3 regions of the Kocuria sp. HSID17590 genome follow, and region 2 is predicted to be linked to each of the others. Evidence: riboswitches for the same ligand, from Rfam matches in the RefSeq annotation. Region 2 holds a riboswitch; each other region holds the start of a gene.
The links. A riboswitch is a leader RNA that binds a small molecule or an ion and turns the genes downstream of it on or off. The one in region 2 is predicted to bind thiamine pyrophosphate.

Region 1 (5,935 bases), on a different contig from region 2:
GGCCTGGCGATCTCCTCGCTCTACGCGATCGCCCCGGTGTTCTTCGGCGGGGCCGTGATGGAGAGCTACACGTTCGAGTGGGACATGTGGGTCTTCGGCCACGTCAAGTTCGTCACCGCGGTGGTCTTCGACATCGGCGTCTACCTGATCGTGGTGGGTCTGGTCCTGGACGTCCTGCGCTCCCTGGGCGGGCGCATCGACGAGAGGATCGAGCGCACGGCCATGGAGTCGGAGAAGAAGCCCGCGGGCGGCGGGTCCAGGATCCGGCTGACCCGCAACGGCCCGGGCGTCTCGGCCACGCGCGTGGACGACCCGGACGCCCCCCGCGGATCGATGGTCAGCGCGGACGAGACCTCGGAGGTGCAGCGATGACCGTGAACGTCACGCTCCTGGTGGTCATGGGGGTGCTGTTCTCCGTGGGGGTCTACCTCCTGCTCGAGCGCTCGCTCACCCGTGTGCTGCTGGGCCTGATGCTGCTGACCAACGGCGCGAACCTGCTGATCCTGCACACGAGCGGCGAGCGGGGAGTGGCCCCGCTCTACGACTCCTCCCTGGACCCGGCCGAGTACTCGGACCCGCTGCCGCAGGCGATGGTCCTGACGTCCATCGTGATCTCCCTGGCCACCACGGCCTTCATCCTGAGCATGATCTGGCGCTCGTGGATCCTGGCCCGCCGGGACGAGATCCAGGACGACCTCGAGGACCGTCGCGTGGCCACGCAGTCCTCCTACGACGCCGAGGACGACGACGCCATGCCGCAGGACACCTCCGAGTTCAACCACGCGGACGCGCGGTTCGCCCCGGCACGGCACAACGAGGAAGAGGCGGCGGAATCACCGGGTCACCACAGGGCCGAGAAGCTCACGGACGGAAAGGAGCGGGACACGCATGAGTACTGATCCGGCGCAGCTCGCCCCTCTCGCGGTCCTGATCCCCTTCCTGGGGGCGGCCCTGAACTTCCTGATCGTCCACCGCAACGGCCTGCAGCGCGCCGTGACCATCGGCTCCATGTCGCTGACGCTGGTGCTCAACGCGGTCATCCTCGCGAACGTGTGGAACAGGGGTCCGCAGGTGGTGCACCTGGGGGACTGGGCGGCACCGTTCGGCATCGTGATGGTGGTGGACCAGCTCTCCGCGCTGATGCTCGTGGTCTCGGTGGTCGTCTCCCTCGCGGTGCTCGTCTACGCGGTGAGCGAGGGCGTGGCCAACGGCGACGACGAGGGCCCCATCTCGATCTTCTACCCCACCTACCTGATCCTGGTGGCGGGCGTGTCCAACGCGTTCCTCGCGGGGGACCTGTTCAACCTCTACGTGGGCTTCGAGATCCTGCTGACCGCGTCCTACGTGCTGCTGACCATGGGCGGCACCGCGCAGCGCATCCGCGCGGGCGTGACGTACGTCGTCGTCTCCGTGATCTCCTCGATCCTGTTCCTGATCTCCCTGGGCATGATCTACGGCGCCACGGGCACCGTGAACATGGCGGACCTCTCGGGCAAGCTCGCGGACCTGCCGGTGGGCACGCAGATGCAGCTGCACCTCATGCTGCTGATCGCGTTCGGGGTCAAGGCGGCCATCTTCCCGCTCTCGTTCTGGCTGCCCGACTCCTACCCCACGGCGTCCGCGCCGGTGACCGCCGTGTTCGCCGGGCTGCTGACCAAGGTGGGCGTGTACTCGATCATCCGCACGGAGACGCTGCTGTTCCCGGGGACGCAGATCAACGGCCTGCTGATGTGGGTGGCGCTGCTGACCATGCTGGTGGGCATCCTGGGTGCGCTCGCGCAGATCGACATCAAGCGCATGCTCTCGTTCACCCTGATCAGCCACATCGGGTACATGATCTTCGGCATCGCGCTGGGCACCCAGGCCGCGCTGGCCGCCGTCGTCTACTACATCGCGCACCACATCGTGATCCAGACCAGCCTGTTCCTGGTGGCCGGTCTCATCGAGCGCCGCGGCGGGTCCACCAACGTGGACCGCCTGGCCGGGATGCTCAAGATCTCCCCGCTGCTGGGCGTGCTCTACATGATCCCGGCGCTGAACCTGGGCGGCATCCCGCCGTTCTCCGGCTTCCTGGGCAAGGTGGGGCTGATCGAGGCCGGCGTGAGCACCGGGACGTGGTTGAGCTACCTGCTGGTGGGCGTGTCCGTGTTCGTCTCGCTGCTCACGCTCATGGCCCTGATCCGTGTGTGGAACCGCGTGTTCCTGCGCAGCGTCGACGACGCCGAGTACCCGGATCCCGTGCTGCGCGCCACCACCGCGGAGGGCCGGCGCCCCAGCACCTCGCGCGTGGTCGCCAGGAAGTCCGGCAGCCGGTTCTCGGGGAGGTCCCCGGTGGTGCTGCTGCCGCGGACCATGGTGGGTGCCACCTCGGCCCTGGTGGTGGTGGGCGTGGCTCTCACCGTCTTCGCGGGGCCGCTGTTCGACCTCGCGGAGAACGCCGCCGAGAACCTGGTGCACCCGGACCGCTACGTCAACGCCGTCCTGCACCCCGAGGGTCACGGCGGCGCAAGTGAGGAGAGTCGATGAGCACGTCCGCCGTGCGGCGCCGTTCGCGCAACTCCCTGCGCGCCGAGCTGCCGCTGATCCTGTGGCTCGTGGTGGTGTGGGGTGCACTGTGGGGTGACTGGAGCATCGGGAACCTGGTTTTCGGGCTGTTGCTCGCGCTGCTCGTCACCCGCCTGCTGACCCTGCCGCCCGTGCGCCTGTCCCGGCGCTTCAACGTGGTGCACTTCGCGCTGTTCGTGCCCACGTTTATCTGGCAGGTGGCCAAGGCCAGCTTCCACGTCTTCTGGCTTGCGGTCACGCAGGGCCCGCGGGTGCGCAACGCCGTGCTGCGGGTTCCCCTGCGCCAGAACAACGACCTGCTCATGACGGCCGTGGGCCACACGATGGCACTGATCCCCGGGTCCCTGGTGGTGGAGGTGGACCGTGGCAACGGGATCCTCTACTTCCACGTGCTGGACATCTCCACGCCGGAGCAGGCGGAGGCGTTCCGGCGCTCCGCACTGGACATCGAGGCCGCCTGGATCCGCATCATGGGCACGCGGGAGGACCTGAAGCTGCTGACCGTGGTCGGGGACCCCGACAACACGGAGGCCACCGGGGCGCTCGAGTCGCCCGCGCACGAGATGGACGAGGCCGGAACCGGCCACGGGGAGGAGCGCTCATGACAATGCTCGATGTCGCCGTGTGGCTGTGCGGGGCGATCCTCGCCCTGGCCGCCGCCGGAACCATCTACCGGCTGGCGAAGGGGCCCTCCCTGCTGGACCGTGTGATCGCCTCGGACGTGCTGCTCGCCATCGTGGGGGCGTGCCTGGCTGTGGACATGGTCTACAACCACCACACGAACAACATCATCCTGCTCGTGATCGTCTCCCTGGTGGGCTTCCTGGGCTCGGTCACGGTGGCGCGCAACGTGGGGCTGGACCGCTCATGAGCTGGCACACCGTCCTGGACGTGATCGCCCTGCTGTGCCTGGTGCTGGGCGCCCTGATGTCCCTGGCCGCCGCGATCGGCCTGGTGCGCTTCCCTGACCTGCTCTCGCGCATGCACGCGGGCACCAAGCCGCAGGTCTTCGGCCTGTTCCTCATGCTCACGGCCGTGGCGATCGAGAGCGGGGAGCCGCGCATGATCCCGCTGCTGATCCTCGCGTGGGTCTTCCAGCTGCTCACCGTGCCGGTCTCCGCGCACATGGTGGGCCGGGCCGCGTACCGTTCCAAGCACCTGCACGAGGAGAACCTCATGGAGGACGAGCTGCGGGACGTCGTGGCCCGGGCCGGGCACGAGGAATCACGCTGAGGACATAATTTCAGCGTAAACCGCACCCCGCACCGCCCGGCCACGCGCCGAGGTTCGTATGCTGGGGGAGGAAGCAGCACGCCGTCGGGCCCCAAGCGCCGTCGGCACTCGCGACGAGAAGGAGCACTTCATGAACAAGGCGATGGACATCCTCGGCACCGTGGCGTCCCTGGGCGGCGTGGCCCTCGCGAACAAGGGCCTGTCCGCCGTGTGGAAGCAGGTCACCGGCAACGAGCCCCCCGCCAAGAACCCGGACGAGGACGAGGCCTGGCGGGACATCATCCTGTGGGCCATGATCACCGGCGTGGTGGGCACCGTCATCAAGGTGGGAATCGCCCGCCAGGTGTCCAAGATGGAGTCCGAGAAGAAGGACTCTGGCAAGACCTCGCAGTCCGAGATCTGAGGAACCCCACCGGGCCGAGTGCCCGGGAGGTCCCGCACGCGAGGGCCGGGTACGCAGCGCACCCGGCCCTCGTGCGTGCCGTGGTCTAGACTGGCGGCACAACGACAGGGGAGCGCCACCGCGGCGCTGAGAGTGCGTGTGAGCGCAGACCCTCGAACCTGATCCGGTTCATACCGGCGCTAGGGAGTCGAGCATCTCAAGGACCCGTCCGCACCCGTGGACGCGAGCCTTCCCCTCCTGGAATCTTCAGGAGGATTCACATGACACAGCAGGTCCGCAACACGTCGGAGCGCGCGTCCCAGCCCAACCCGGGGCGGGGTGAGCCGCGCAGGAACGCCCCCCGGCAGCACTCGTGGCGGGTGGTGGACATCGTGGTCGCCTCCGTTCTCGCGGCGGTGTGCGCGGTGGTCTTCTGGCTGTGGTCCAACCTGCTCGCCCCGGCTGTCTCCGCCGGGTCCGTGGCGTACCCGCCCGCGGGCGGGCTCATCGTGGGCGGCTGGCTCGTGGCCGGCACGCTCGGTGCGCTGATCATCCGCAAGCCGGGTGCCGCGATCTTCTGCGAGCTGCTCGCGGCCGTGCTGGAGATGTTCCTGGGCACCCACGCGGGATGGCTCGTGGTCCTCTCCGGCGTGATCCAGGGCCTGGGGGTGGAGATCGTCTTCCTGCTGACCCGCTACCGCAGCTTCGGGCTCCTCACGGCCACAGCGGGCGGTGCGGTCTCCGGGCTTTTCCTCGCGGTGAGCGAGAACATCTTGTACAACTACGAGTGGGCCACGGACCAGAAACTGGTCTACGCCGTGTTCACCACGCTCTCCGGCGCCGTGATCGCCGGTGCCCTGATGTGGCTCGTGGTGCGTGCGCTGCAGGCCACGGGCGTCCTCAGCGCCCTCGCGTCCGGCGCCGCGCGCCGGCGATGACCGCGGCATCGGGCACCATCCCGGCGGGCGCGTCGGTCGGTCTCGAGAACTTCGGGTGGCACTACCCCGGGCGCCAGTACCCGAGCCTCGCGGGGGTGGACGCGCAGATCGGCGCTGGGGAGCGCGTGCTGCTCCTGGGCCCCTCCGGTGCGGGCAAGTCCACCCTGCTGCAGGCCCTGGCGGGTGTGGAGCAGGATCCGGACGGGCAGTCCCGCTCGGGTGGACTGACGGTCGACGGCGCCGACCCGCGCGACGTGCGGGGGGCCGTGGGTTTCATGCATCAGGATCCCGAGACGCAGGTGGTTCTCTCGCGGATCGGGGACGACGTCGCGTTCGGTCTCGAGAACCTCGCCGTCCCCCGCGAGCAGATCTGGCCGCGCGTCCACGAGGCCCTGGACAGGGTCGGTCTCCACTTCCCCCTCGAGCACTCCACCACGGCCCTGTCCGGCGGCCAGAAGCAGCGCCTGGCGCTCGCGGGGGTCATGGCCATGCGTCCGCGCCTGCTGCTGCTCGACGAGCCCACGGCCAGCGTGGACCACGAGGGGGCCGTGGAGCTGTGCCGGGCCGTGTCCCGGGCCGTCCGGGAGGACGGCACCACCCTGGTGGTCGTGGAGCACCGGGTTGCCCTGTGGGAACCGGTGGTGGAGCGGGTGATCGTGCTCGACGACCACGGCTCGGTGGCCTTCGACGGCCCCACCCGGGAGACCCTCCACGACGCCCGGGAGCTGCTGCAGGCGCAGGGCACGTGGGTTCCGGACTGGGTCCCGACGACGCGTCCGCCCGCCCACCGCGGAGCTGCCCAGGCGGGGGCGGTGGC
Region 2 (5,935 bases):
CACCAGCCTGCCCGGGAGACGCGGGCCCGGTGCCGCGGCCCGCCGCCAGGGCAACCGGCGTGTGGCAGGGCGCGGGCGGCGTCGTCGTCAACCCCCAGAGCCGGGGCGAAACCGTCACGCGCCGGAAACACGCGCTCGCTAGCATGGCCGCATGCGTGAATTGCAGGCACAGATCATTGCCGAGCTCGGCGTCTCCCCGCGGATCGACCCGGAGCGGGAGGCGGCGCGGCGCGTGGACTTCCTGGCGGACTACCTCCGGGCGACGCACACCAAGGGGTTCGTGCTGGGCATCAGCGGCGGTGTGGACTCCACGCTGGCGGGCCGGCTCGCGCAGCTGGCCGTGGAGAAGCTGCGCGAGGACGAGGTGCCCGCGGAGTTCGTGGCCATGCGCCTGCCCTACCGCACGCAGCACGACGAGGCCGATGCCCAGGCCGCGCTCGCCTTCATCGAACCGGACAGGGTGGTCACGTACGACGTCGCTCCGGCCGTCGACGGGTTCGAGGCCGCCTACGCCGCGGCAACCGGCGAGCAGCTCACCGACTTCACGCGCGGCAACACCAAGGCGCGCGTGCGGATGACCGCCCAGTACGCGGTGGGCGGGGACCACAGCCTGCTCGTGATCGGCACGGACCACGCCGCCGAGTCCATCACCGGGTTCTTCACCAAGTTCGGGGACGGCGGCGCGGACCTGCTGCCCCTGGCCGGGCTGAACAAGCGGCAGAACCGGCAGGTCCTGGAGTACCTGGGGGCCTCCGAGCAGCTCGTGGGCAAGGTCCCCACCGCGGACCTGCTCAACGACAGCCCCGGACGCACGGACGAGGACGAGCTGGGGCTCACGTACGAGAACATCGACGACTACCTCGAGGGCAAGGACGTCCCCGCGGAGGTCGCGGAGAAGCTCGAGCAGATCTACCTGCGCTCCCGCCACAAGCGCACCGTGCCGGTCACCCCGGCGGACTCGTGGTGGCGCGAGGGCTGAGACCGTTCGTGACCGGTGCCGACGACGCCGGGCGCGTTCGCCACGACGCATCGCCCGACGAGGGCTCCGGCTTTCCGGGGCCCTCGTCGTACGCCGCCGTGGCTTGGGTGCCTACGCCTGGACGGCGTCCTTCCCGGGCACAGGCAGAGGTGCCTGGCGGTAGCGCCGGTTGCGCCACGCCAGCAGCGCACCCGCCAGGACGGCGGCCAGGACCGACGCCGTCAGGATCGCCACCTTCGCCTGGTCACCCGCGTCCGCGGCGGGGTCGAAGCTGAGTTCCGAGATCAGCAGGGACACCGTGAACCCGATGCCCGCGAGCAGCGCGATCCCGAGCAGGTCGATCCACCGGATCGAGGGGTCCAGCCTGCCGCCCGTGAGCCTGGTGGTGAGCCACGTGGCACCCATGATGCCCAGCGGCTTGCCCAGCACGAGCCCCGCGACGATGCCGAGCGTGACGGGGGCCGCGAGCGCCGTCGTCAGCCCGCCCCAGCCGCCCACCGCGACACCCGCGGAGAAGAACGCGAAGACGGGCACCGCGAACCCCGCGGACAGCGGGCGGACCCGGTGCTCCAGGTGCTCGGCCAGCTCCACGGGCTCCGCGGAGTTCTTGGCCGCCATGACCGGCACCGCGAAACCCAGCAGCACGCCGGCAACCGTGGCGTGGATCCCGGCCTCGTGGACGAGCGCCCACGTGACCACGGCCAGCGGCACCAGGATCACCCACGCGGCCCACGCGCGGTGCGCGAAGAAGCGAGGGAACCGGTGCGTGAGGACGGCGAACACCGCGAGCGGGACGAGCGCCAGGAGCAGCGGCGGGACGCTGACCCCCTCCGTGTAGAAGACCGCGATGATGGTGATCGCCAGGAGGTCGTCCACCACGGCGAGCGTGAGCAGGAACAGCCGCAGCGCGGGCGGCAGGTGCGAGCCCACGATCGCGAGCACGGCCACCGCGAAGGCAATGTCCGTGGCGGTGGGGATCGCCCAGCCGCCCAGGGTCTCGGGGCTCGCCAGGTTCACCGCCGCGTAGATCAGGGCGGGGACGACGACGCCGCCCACGGCCGCCGCGATCGGCACCGCCGCCTTCCCGAGGTCCCGCAGATCCCCCGAGACGGACTCCCGCTTGAGCTCCAGCCCCACCAGGAAGAAGAAGATCGCGAGCAGACCGTCAGCGGCCCACGCCCCGAGGCTCAGGCGCAGGTGCCAGGGCTCGTAGCCGACCTCGAGGTCCCGCAGGGCGAAGTAGCTCTCCGCAAAGGGTGAGTTGGCCCAGACAATGGCGAGGGCCGCAGCGGCGACCAGGAGGATTCCCGCGACGGTCTCCCTGCGGAGAGCGGTCTGGAGGCGGGAGAAGGGGCCGCCGGACGCGGGGTCGTGCGTCAACGGGTCCTGCACTGCGGAGTCGCTCGTTCCGGCGGTCTCGGGCAGAGCCGTGGCAGGGGTGTCATGTGTACGGGGGTGGTGCGAGGGCATGGAGGTCTCCACTGTCGACGGGCATCACTTGCACTTCGCCGACCAGACTTCCCGGCACACCAGCCAGCAAGGGTAGCAGTCGCGGCGCGCCCGTTCCCGCCGGAGCGCCCTCTGGCTACACTGGCCCCAGTGACACGGGGTGCCGTTGCCCGTCCCGCTCCGTCCGCCCGTCGAGGCGTTCGGAGCAAGGACCGCAGCGGCTGAGATGACACCCGTCGAACCTGTCCAGTTAGTACTGGCGAAGGGATGTCACGGGGCCCGCAGCAGTGGCGCACCGCTTTCTTCGCCGTGAGCCACAGGAGTGAGCATGCGGATCGAGAACACCATCGTCCTGGTCACCGGCGGAGCCCGCGGGCTGGGGGAGCACCTCAGCCGGGCCTTCGCCCGGGAGGGCGCGCGCGTCGTCGTGAACTACCACTCGAGCGAGGAGCGGGCGAACGCGCTCGTCCAGGAACTCGGGGAGGACTGGGCCCTGGCCGTCTGCGCGGACGTGACCGACGCCCAGCAGGTCCGGGACATGGTCGCGCGGGCGCGGGAGCACTTCGGCGCACCCATCACGGTGGCGGTGAACAACGCGCTGGTGGACTTCAGCTTCAACGGGGACGCCCGCCCCACCCTGGACACCCTCACCGCCGAGAACCTGACCCAGCAGTTCGAGGGCGCCGTGGTGGGCGGTCTGAACGTGATGCAGGCGGTGGTCCCGGGCATGGCGGAGGCGGGCGAGGGCCGGATCATCAACATCGGCACCAACCTCTTCCAGAACCCGGTGGTCCCCTACCACGACTACACCGCGGCCAAGGCGGCCCTGCTCTCCCTCACGCGCACCGCCGCGAAGGACCTCGGCCCGCAGGGCATCACCGTGAACATGATCTCCGGCGGTCTGCTGCGCACCACGGACGCGAGTGCGGCCACCCCGGACGAGGTCTTCGACTTCATCGCCGCCGGCACTCCCCTGGGCCGCGTGACCACCCCGGAGGAGTTCGCGGACACCGCCCTGTTCTTCGCCTCGGACTGGTCCCGCGGCGTCACCGGGCAGAACCTGGTGGTCGACGGCGGGCTGGTGGTGGACTGACATGGCGGCACCTTCCGAGCACGACGACGCCGCTTCGCCCGGTCCCGCTCGTACCGCACCCGCGGGAGACGAGCCGTCGGCAACCACCCACGAATCCGATCCGGCGCCGGAGACAGCGGCTGCGGCGTCGTCCGCGGGCAGGCCCGGCCGCCAGCTGCATCTCAACGCGTTCCTCTACGGCGCGGGCCACCACCAGGCCGCGTGGCGTGCGCCGGACTCCTCGGTGGAGCGCCTCACCGACATCACCTACTACGAGGAGCTCGCGCAGCTCGCCGAGCGCGGCCTGTTCGACGCCGTGTTCTTCGCGGACGGGCACAGCGTGGGACCCGTGGCGGACGGCCCGCACTGGGCGCTGGAACCGCTGACCACGCTGTCCGCGATGGCGCGGGCCACCGAGCGCATCGGCCTGGTGTGCACGGTGTCCTCCACGTTCTTCACCCCGTTCCACGCCGCACGGATGCTCGCATCCCTGGACCACATCTCCGGCGGTCGAGCCGGGTGGAACGTGGTGACCTCCATGTGGGACGCAGAGGCCCGCAACCACGGCTACGCGGCCATGCCGCCCAAGGACGAGCGCTACGAGCGGGCGCGTGAGTTCGTGGAGGTGGCCCGCGCGCTGTGGGCCAGCTGGGACACGGACGCCGTCACCGCGGACCGGGAGGGCCAGTGGGCGGACCCCGCCAAGCTGCACCCCGTGAACCACGAGGGTCGCCACTTCCTGGTGGACGGCCCGCTGACCGTCCCGCCGTGCCCGCAGGGCGAGCCGGTGCTGTTCCAGGCGGGCGCGTCCGGACCGGGCAAGGCTCTGGCCGGAGATGTTGCTGAAGGCATATACGCGGTGGCGTACGACCTCCCTGCCGCGCAGGAGTACTACGCGGCCGTGAAGGCCGAGGTGAGCAGGGCGGGGAGGGACCCGGACGCCGTCGTCGTGATGCCGGGACTCGTGACCTACGTGGGCCGCACCCACGAGGAGGCCCTCGCCAAGCAGGACCGCGTGGACCGGCTGCTGCCCGTGGAGCAGTCCCTCGCGCAGCTCTCCACGTTCGTGGAGCAGGACTGCTCCCAGTGGGAGCTGGACGCGCCCGTTCCCCCGCTGCCGCCCCTGGAGAAGTTCACCGGTCCGCAGGGGCGCTACGGCACCATCCTGCGCATCGTCGAGGCCGAGAACCCCACCGTCCGGCAGCTGCTCGGGCGCCTGGCCGCCGGCGGCGGGCACTGCACCATGGTGGGCACGCCGCAGAGCATCGCCGACCAGATGCAGGAGTGGCTGGAGAAGGGTGGTGCGGACGGCTTCAACCTCATGCCGCCCGTGCAGCCGGACTCCCTCGCCGATTTCGTGGACCTCGTGGTCCCGGAGCTGCAGCGCCGCGGCCTGTTCCGCACCCAGTACACCGCCACCACGCTGCGCGGTCACCTCTCGCAGGTCTGAGCCGGGCAGGACGACGCCGCCGCGCCCCGTTCGTGGGGCGCGGCGGCGTCGTGCGGAGACGAGCAGGCGGATCCTGGCTCCGGGTGGAGGCCCGGGTGGAGGCGCAGATCGGGCCCCGGCGACGAGGCGACCGGCGTGGGTGCCGGAACGCGGCGGCGTCGTCCCCTCAGGTCTCCCGGATCACATCAGGGGCCGCAGCGGCGCGAGCACCACCTCGGCCACCCGCGCCATGGGGTGGCGGTCACGCCACGCCGGCGAGGTCAGCTCGTCGCAGTGTGTGCTGTCCGAGAGGAAGACCTTCTCCATCTCCGCGGCGAAGTCCTTGTCCACGATCTCCACGTTGGTCTCGTAGTTGAAGGACAGGGAGAGCCGGTCCAGGTTGGCGGTGCCCACGGTGGACCACTCGCCGTCGATCGTGGCGGTCTTGGAGTGGATCATGCACGCCGCATACAGCAGGATGGTCACCCCGGCCTCCAGCAGCTGGCCGTAGAAGCCCCGGGAGACCCAGTCCGCCACGATGTGGTTCGAGTCCTTGGGCACCATGATCCGCACGTCCACACCGCGGCGGGCGGCGGCCAGGAGCGTGTCCAGGATCTGCTGGTCCGGCACGAAGTACGGGGTGTTGATCCAGATGTGGTCCCTGGCCCGCTCGATCGCGCTCAAGTACATGCCGCGGATGGGATACACCAGCTGGATGGGGAGGTTCGGCGAGACGCGCACCTCCGGATCCCAGTTCTTGGGCGGGATCCACTCGATCGCGTGCTCCGGGGCGCGGTCCTCGTTCCACACGGCAGCGATGGCGTTGCGCAGTCCCCACACCGCCGGGCCGATCTCCCGGATGTGGGTGTCGCGCCAGCGCCGGGAGTACATCGAGCCGATGTTGAAGCCGCCCACGAAGCCGATGTTGTCGTCCACCACCAGGATCTTCGAGTGGCACAGCCCCGAGAAGCGCAGGGGGCCCTTCCAGAACGGACGCCGCACCGCG
Region 3 (5,935 bases), on a different contig from region 2:
CCGCGCGGGCACGCTCCATGAGCTCGGTCCCCACGTGCGCGTAGAGCCAGTAGCACGGCAGGATGGCCGCCGCTCCCACGGCGAAGCCGTCCTGCCCGGTGCGGGCCAGCAGGAAGTCCGCGTAGGCGCTCGTGGTCTCGGACGGCTCGTGGGGTGCCCGCCCACCCAGGCGGGCCCGGTGCAGGGCGGACTCCGCGGTGACCACCGATGCCGAGGCGGACGCGAAGTGCTCCCGGGTGTCCTCGTCCGGTGCGGCCGCCGCGAGCAGGGCCAGTGCGCGCGAGTAGTACTCGAGGTACTGCATGTCCTGGTCCAGGTACCACTCGAACGCCTCGCGCCCCAGGGTGCCGTCGCCCAGGCCCCGCACGAAGTCCAGCTGCGCGATCTGCTCCCTGATATCGGCGCTGTCCGCCCACAGCGCGTCCGTGAACCGCTCGCCCAGGACCGCTGCCGCGTCGTCGTCGGCGGCGTCGTCGTCGGCGCAGGCCGCGGCCAGGAACTGCGGGTCCGTGACCAGGGCCTGGACGTGGTGCATGTGGTGCACCGGGCCGTTGCCGTGGCCCACGTGCAGGGTGTCCGCTGTGCGCAGCGCGCCGCGCAGCCACGCGCGGGCCGCGCCGATGCCCCCGGCCCAGTCCCCCGTGCGGGCCACCACGGTGGCCACGGCGGAGGAGAGCGAGCAGCCCGTGCCGTGGGTGTTGCGGGTGACCACGCGCAGTCCGGTGAACTCGGCCACCGGCTCGTGGACGCCCGGGACCACGAGGGCGTCCGGGGTGAGCTCGCCGCCCAGGTGACCGCCCTTGACGAGCACGCGCGTGCCGAAGGTATCGGCGACGGTGCGGCCCTGCGCGAGCGCCTCGTCCCACGTGGTGGCCACGGGGCGCTCCGCGAGCACCGCCAGCTCCGGGAGGTTCGGGGTGATCAGGTCCGCGGCTGGCAGGAGGCCGCGCAGAGCCTCCTCCGCCTCGGGCTCCAGCAGCCGCCCGCCCGCGGTGGCGACCATCACGGGGTCGACCACGACCACGGGGGCGCGACCGGCCGCGAGCCACTCCCGGACCGTCTCGATGACGTCCACGGAGCCGAGCATCCCCACCTTCACGGCGTCGAGCTCGACGTCGTCCGAGACCGCGTCCAGCTGCGCGCGCAGGACGTCGACGGGAGGGGTGTGCACGCTGCGCACGCCCTGCGTGTTCTGGGCGACCACGGCGGTGACGACGCTGAGACCGTAGCCGCCCATCGCGGCGATCGACTTCAGGTCCGCGGCGTGGCCGGCACCGCCGGTGGGGTCCGTCCCGGCGATCGACAGGACGCGGGGAACGGTGAGGACGGGTGTGCTGGAGACGGGCGTGGTGGCCACGACATTCCCTTCGCTAGTGCGAGCTAGATCAGGTTCGACGGGTGTGTTCTCAGCCGCGTGGCGCGGCACCCCGTGTGTGCTCCACCGATCATGCCACAGGGGCGCCCGGATCCCTCCGGACGCCCCTGTGGCATCGCGTCACCTCCCGCACCCGTGGGGCGCGGCGGCGCTCACTCGCCCTTGCGGGTCATCGTGATGTCCTGGGCCTTCACGCCCACGCCCACCACGGTGGGCTGCCCGTCCGTGGCCACGGCCTTCTTCGAGCCGGTGGCCGCCGCGGTGAAGCGGCTGACGGTGGACTTCTGCGCCTCGTACTCCTGGGTGGTCACGCTCGCGGTGCCGGGAGCCGCCGCCGGTGCCACCGCTCGGCGCGAGCCACGACGACGCCGCGCCGGCGCCGGCGTCTCGGCCGTCGGCTGGGCGGTGGTGGCGGTCCGGTTGCCCGAGGTGCCATTGTCCGAGGCGCCGATGTCCGAACGGCCGCCGGAGGGTGCGGTGGCCGCCGAGGCCTTCGCGTCCGCGTTCCGACGATTGCCCTTGTCGGCGCCGCTCTCCTGCGCACCGTTGCCGCGGCCGCCGGTGCTCCGGTCGGCCGTGTCGCCGCCGGCAGTGTCACGACCGCCGTTGTCCCGACCGGTGTTCTCACGGGACCCGCCGTCGCGTCCTCCACGGCGGCTGCCCTGGCGAGACCCGCCCCGGCTGTTGGACGAGCGGCTGCGGGAGTTGCCCCCGCGCGAACCGGAATCCTCGGAGCCCTTGCCCTCGGAACCGTCGGAGTTCTCGGAGTCCGGCGCACCGGATCCGCCGCGGTTCTTCCCCGACGGCGCGGAGTCACCGGAGGTCTCCTCCGTGAACGCCGCCGTCAGCGAGTCCAGCGAGAGCGATTCCGAGGAGTCTCCGTCCGCGCCGGAGCGGTCTTGGCCGGACTGTTCCTGCGGGAGCTCGATGACCTCGCCGTGGATCGTCACGCTGGAGGAGCTGTCGGCGTCCTCGGAGGAGTTCCCGGCATCCGCCGAGCTGTCCTGCTGGTTGCCGTTCTCCTCGCCCTGGGGCCCGCGGCCCCGGCTGCGCTTGCCGCGGCGCTTCTTCCGGCGGCGGCCGCCCTCGGACTCGCCGTCCGAGGTGCCACGGTGGTCCGAGTTCCCGTGGGTGTCCCCGGAGCCGTGGGCCTCGGACGTACCGTGCGTGTCCGAGTCCTGCCGGTTCTGCCCGCCACCCTGCTGGGTGTCCTCGGCACCGGAACCGTGCTGCGCGGCGTCGTCGTCCTCGTGCGCGGACGCGGAGGCGATGCTCGCGAGCGCGGCGCGGGTGGCCTCGGCGCGGGCCTGGTTCTCCTGCTCCTCGGAGCCGCCGCCGCGGTTCTGGGACCGGGAACGGTCCTGCTGCTGGTTGCCCTGGGGCTTGCCGGAGCGCGAGCGCTTGCGCTCGTTGCGGTTGCCGCGGTGGTCCGCGGGGGCGGCGCTGGAGCGGCCCTTGAGCGGGTGGTCGTGGACGACGACGCCGCGTCCCGCGCACTCCTCGCACGGCTCCGAGAAGACCTCGAGCAGCCCGGTGCCCATGCGCTTGCGCGTCATCTGCACGAGACCCAGCGAGGTCACCTCGGCCACCTGGTGCTTGGTGCGGTCCCGGCCCAGGCACTCCACGAGCCGGCGCAGCACGAGGTCGCGGTTGGACTCGAGCACCATGTCGATGAAGTCGACCACGATGATCCCGCCGATGTCCCGCAGCCGCAGCTGGCGCACGATCTCCTCGGCGGCCTCCAGGTTGTTCTTGGTGACGGTCTCCTCGAGGTTGCCGCCGGAGCCCGTGAACTTGCCCGTGTTGACGTCCACCACGGTCATGGCCTCGGTGCGGTCGATCACCAGGGAGCCGCCGGAGGGCAGGAACACCTTGCGCTCCAGTGCCTTGTGGATCTGCTCCTCCACGCGCATGTGCTCGAAGAGGTCCTCGTCCTCGGTCCAGCGGTGCAGCCGGTCCAGCAGGTCCGGGGCCACGTAGGTCACGTAGGCCTCGATGTTGTCCCACGCCTGCTCGCCCTCGACCACCATGGCGGTGAAGTCCTCGTTGAAGACGTCGCGGACGGTCTTGATGGTCAGGTCCGGCTCCGCGTAGAGCATCTCCGGGGCGAGCGTCTTGGTGGACGCCGCCTTCTCCTGGATCTGCTCCCACTGGGACCGCAGCCGGTTGATGTCGTTGGTCAGCTCGGTCTCGGAGGCGCCCTCCGCGGCGGTGCGCACGATCACGCCCGCGCCCTCGGGCAGCCGGTCCTTGAGGATCTTCTTCAGCCGCTGGCGCTCGACGTCCGGCAGCTTGCGGGAGATGCCGGTCATGGAACCACCGGGCACGTACACGAGGTAGCGGCCGGGCAGCGAGACCTGGCTCGTCAGGCGGGCACCCTTGTGGCCCACCGGGTCCTTGGTGACCTGCACGAGGACGGTGTCCCCGGACTTCAGGGCGTTCTCGATCTTGCGGGGCTTCTTGCCGAGCTCGGCGGCGTCCCAGTCCACCTCACCGGCGTAGAGCACGGCGTTGCGGCCGCGCCCGATGTCCACGAACGCCGCCTCCATGGACGGCAGCACGTTCTGCACCTTGCCCACGTACACGTTGCCGATCAGGGAGTCCTGCTGCGTGTGGGAGACGAAGTGCTCCGCGAGGATGCCGTCCTCCAGCACGCCGATCTGGATCCGGTTCTCCTTCTGGCGCACGAGCATCGTGCGCTCCACGGACTCGCGGCGCGCGAGGAACTCGGCCTCTGTGATCACGTGGCGCTTGCGGCCGAACTGACGGGACTCGCGGCGCCGCTGGCGCTTGGCCTCCAGGCGCGTGGAGCCCTTGACGCCCACGACCTCGTCAGGGCCGGTGCCCTCGGAGCCGCCGCGGGGGGCGCGCACGCGGGTCACGGAGCCGTCGGAGTCGTCCACGAGCTCCATGTCCTCCTCGCCACGGCGCCGACGACGACGCCGCTTGCTGGAGGCGCTGCCCGACTCGTCCTCGTCCTCGTGGTCGCCGCGGGCGGCACGCTCGGCCTCCCGCTGCGCCTCGCGCTCCTGGGCGGCCTCGCGCAGGCGGGCGGCCTGCGCCTCGGCGGCCTTGCGGATCTCGTCCGGGTCCGGGGCGTGGAACATCAGGGACGCACCGGGACCGAAGGCGCCGAAGTCTTCCTGCGTGGGGGGCTCGGTCTCCTCCTCGGACTCCTCCTCAGTGACCTCGACGGTCACGTTCTCGACGACCTCGACCGTCTCGGCCGCCTCACACTGCTGCGCGGACTCCGACGGCGTGGCCTCGCCCTGAGCCGCACCAGCGTCCGTGGGCGTTGCCGCGGGCTCCTGCGACGCGGCACCGAGGGCGGCGGCGGCCTTGGTGTCCCCCGCGGGGACCTCGCCGACCGTGGCCGGGGCGGCGCTCTCCTCGTCGGTGGCCTGCGCCTCGGTGGCCTGCGTTTCGGTGGTCCGCCCTTCGGTGGCCTCGACGGAAGCCGTCTCGACGGCAACCTCAGCGGCGGCGTCATCCGCATCGCTGGGCTCCGGCGCGGTGCCCTCGGGTGCCGGAGCCGAAGGCTCGGCGGCGACCGCGGCGGCGTCGTCCGCCACAGAGGCGGCGGGCTCGGGGCTTGCGGCGGCGTCCTGTTCAACGGGGGTGGAGGCCGCGGCCTCCAGCGGGGACTGGGAGTTTTCCTGCTCAGATTCCATGTGTGGTTGTGCTCCTGCTCGGGGCACCGCCCGCACCCGGGCCCGAGGTGTGCTCGGTCGGTCGAGCCGGTGTTCTCCACGCGGCCGCCGGAAGTCGAGTTCGTACCCGCGGGCGCGGCGTGTGTCACGCGCGCCGTCCACGGGCCGGCGGATGCCCGAGCCGCTGGGTCCTGGGGACCGCGGACTTGACCGGTGCGGACGCGCTCGATCCTCTGAGAGCCGCGGGTCCGCGCCGATGACGATCGGTGCTCCTGCCGGGCCGGGTCCTCATGTGCGGCTGAGGGCCGACCACCTGCAGTATCTCACAGTCGTCCCCGTCACCGCGCATTCCGCGTGGCCCAGCGCACACGTTCGTCCTGGGCGTGATCCCGGCGGCGGGCACTGCCCACCCGGGACCGGCGGTGCGCCGAGGGGACCCCCACGCGGGTGGTCTACCATCGGGCGCGTGAGCTCAACATCCCCCGCACCAGCCGCACACCCCCACGATCCGGTCCGGGACCACGTGCCCGTGCCCGTTCCCCGGGCGGACCGCGCCTGGGCGTGGCTCGCCGTCGTGTGCTCCGTGGTGGGCTTCGCCGCCTCCGCCGTGCTCGTGGCCGAACGGCTGGCGATCTTCCAGGACGCGGGCCACCGCTCGAGCTGCGACTTCAACTCGTGGCTCTCGTGCGGCACCGTGATGCGCACCCCGCAGGCGGAGCTCTTCGGCTTCCCCAACCCGTTCATCGGCATCGTGGCCTACGCCGTGGTGCTCGCGGTGGCCGTGGGGGTGCTCGCCGGCGCCCGGTACGCGCGCTGGTACTGGGTGCTGCTGTGGCTGGGCACCGCGGCGGGCTCCGTGTTCACCCTGTGGCTGTGGTGGCAGACCACCTTCCACATCAACGCCCTGTGC

Region 1: linked by a shared signal. The riboswitch ahead of D8M39_RS11980 (ECF transporter S component) and the one ahead of D8M39_RS09270 (3-oxoacyl-ACP reductase) in region 2 are both predicted to bind thiamine pyrophosphate.
Region 3: linked by a shared signal. The riboswitch ahead of D8M39_RS09520 (bifunctional hydroxymethylpyrimidine kinase/phosphomethylpyrimidine kinase) and the one ahead of D8M39_RS09270 (3-oxoacyl-ACP reductase) in region 2 are both predicted to bind thiamine pyrophosphate.

What each region holds. Positions count from the first base shown of each region.
Region 1 covers NZ_RBMB01000050.1:5,845-11,779, forward strand. Annotated here, with positions in the region: gene D8M39_RS11945 (Na+/H+ antiporter subunit A) at 1-372, shown strand, start outside; gene D8M39_RS11950 (Na(+)/H(+) antiporter subunit C) at 369-899, shown strand; gene D8M39_RS11955 (Na+/H+ antiporter subunit D) at 889-2,526, shown strand; gene D8M39_RS11960 (Na+/H+ antiporter subunit E) at 2,523-3,170, shown strand; gene D8M39_RS11965 (monovalent cation/H+ antiporter complex subunit F) at 3,167-3,436, shown strand; gene mnhG (monovalent cation/H(+) antiporter subunit G) at 3,433-3,798, shown strand; gene D8M39_RS11975 (DUF4235 domain-containing protein) at 3,929-4,201, shown strand; TPP riboswitch at 4,298-4,404, shown strand; gene D8M39_RS11980 (ECF transporter S component) at 4,462-5,118, shown strand; partial or broken gene D8M39_RS11985 (energy-coupling factor ABC transporter ATP-binding protein) at 5,115-5,935, shown strand, end outside.
Region 2 covers NZ_RBMB01000024.1:5,021-10,955, forward strand. Annotated here, with positions in the region: gene nadE (ammonia-dependent NAD(+) synthetase) at 152-979, shown strand; gene nhaA (Na+/H+ antiporter NhaA) at 1,091-2,449, opposite strand; TPP riboswitch at 2,575-2,713, shown strand; gene D8M39_RS09270 (3-oxoacyl-ACP reductase) at 2,757-3,521, shown strand; gene D8M39_RS09275 (LLM class flavin-dependent oxidoreductase) at 3,523-4,950, shown strand; gene D8M39_RS09280 (phosphatidylserine/phosphatidylglycerophosphate/cardiolipin synthase family protein) at 5,131-5,935, opposite strand, start outside.
Region 3 covers NZ_RBMB01000025.1:9,773-15,707, forward strand. Annotated here, with positions in the region: gene D8M39_RS09520 (bifunctional hydroxymethylpyrimidine kinase/phosphomethylpyrimidine kinase) at 1-1,357, opposite strand, end outside; TPP riboswitch at 1,345-1,440, opposite strand; gene D8M39_RS09525 (Rne/Rng family ribonuclease) at 1,528-5,046, opposite strand; gene D8M39_RS09530 (vitamin K epoxide reductase family protein) at 5,492-5,935, shown strand, end outside.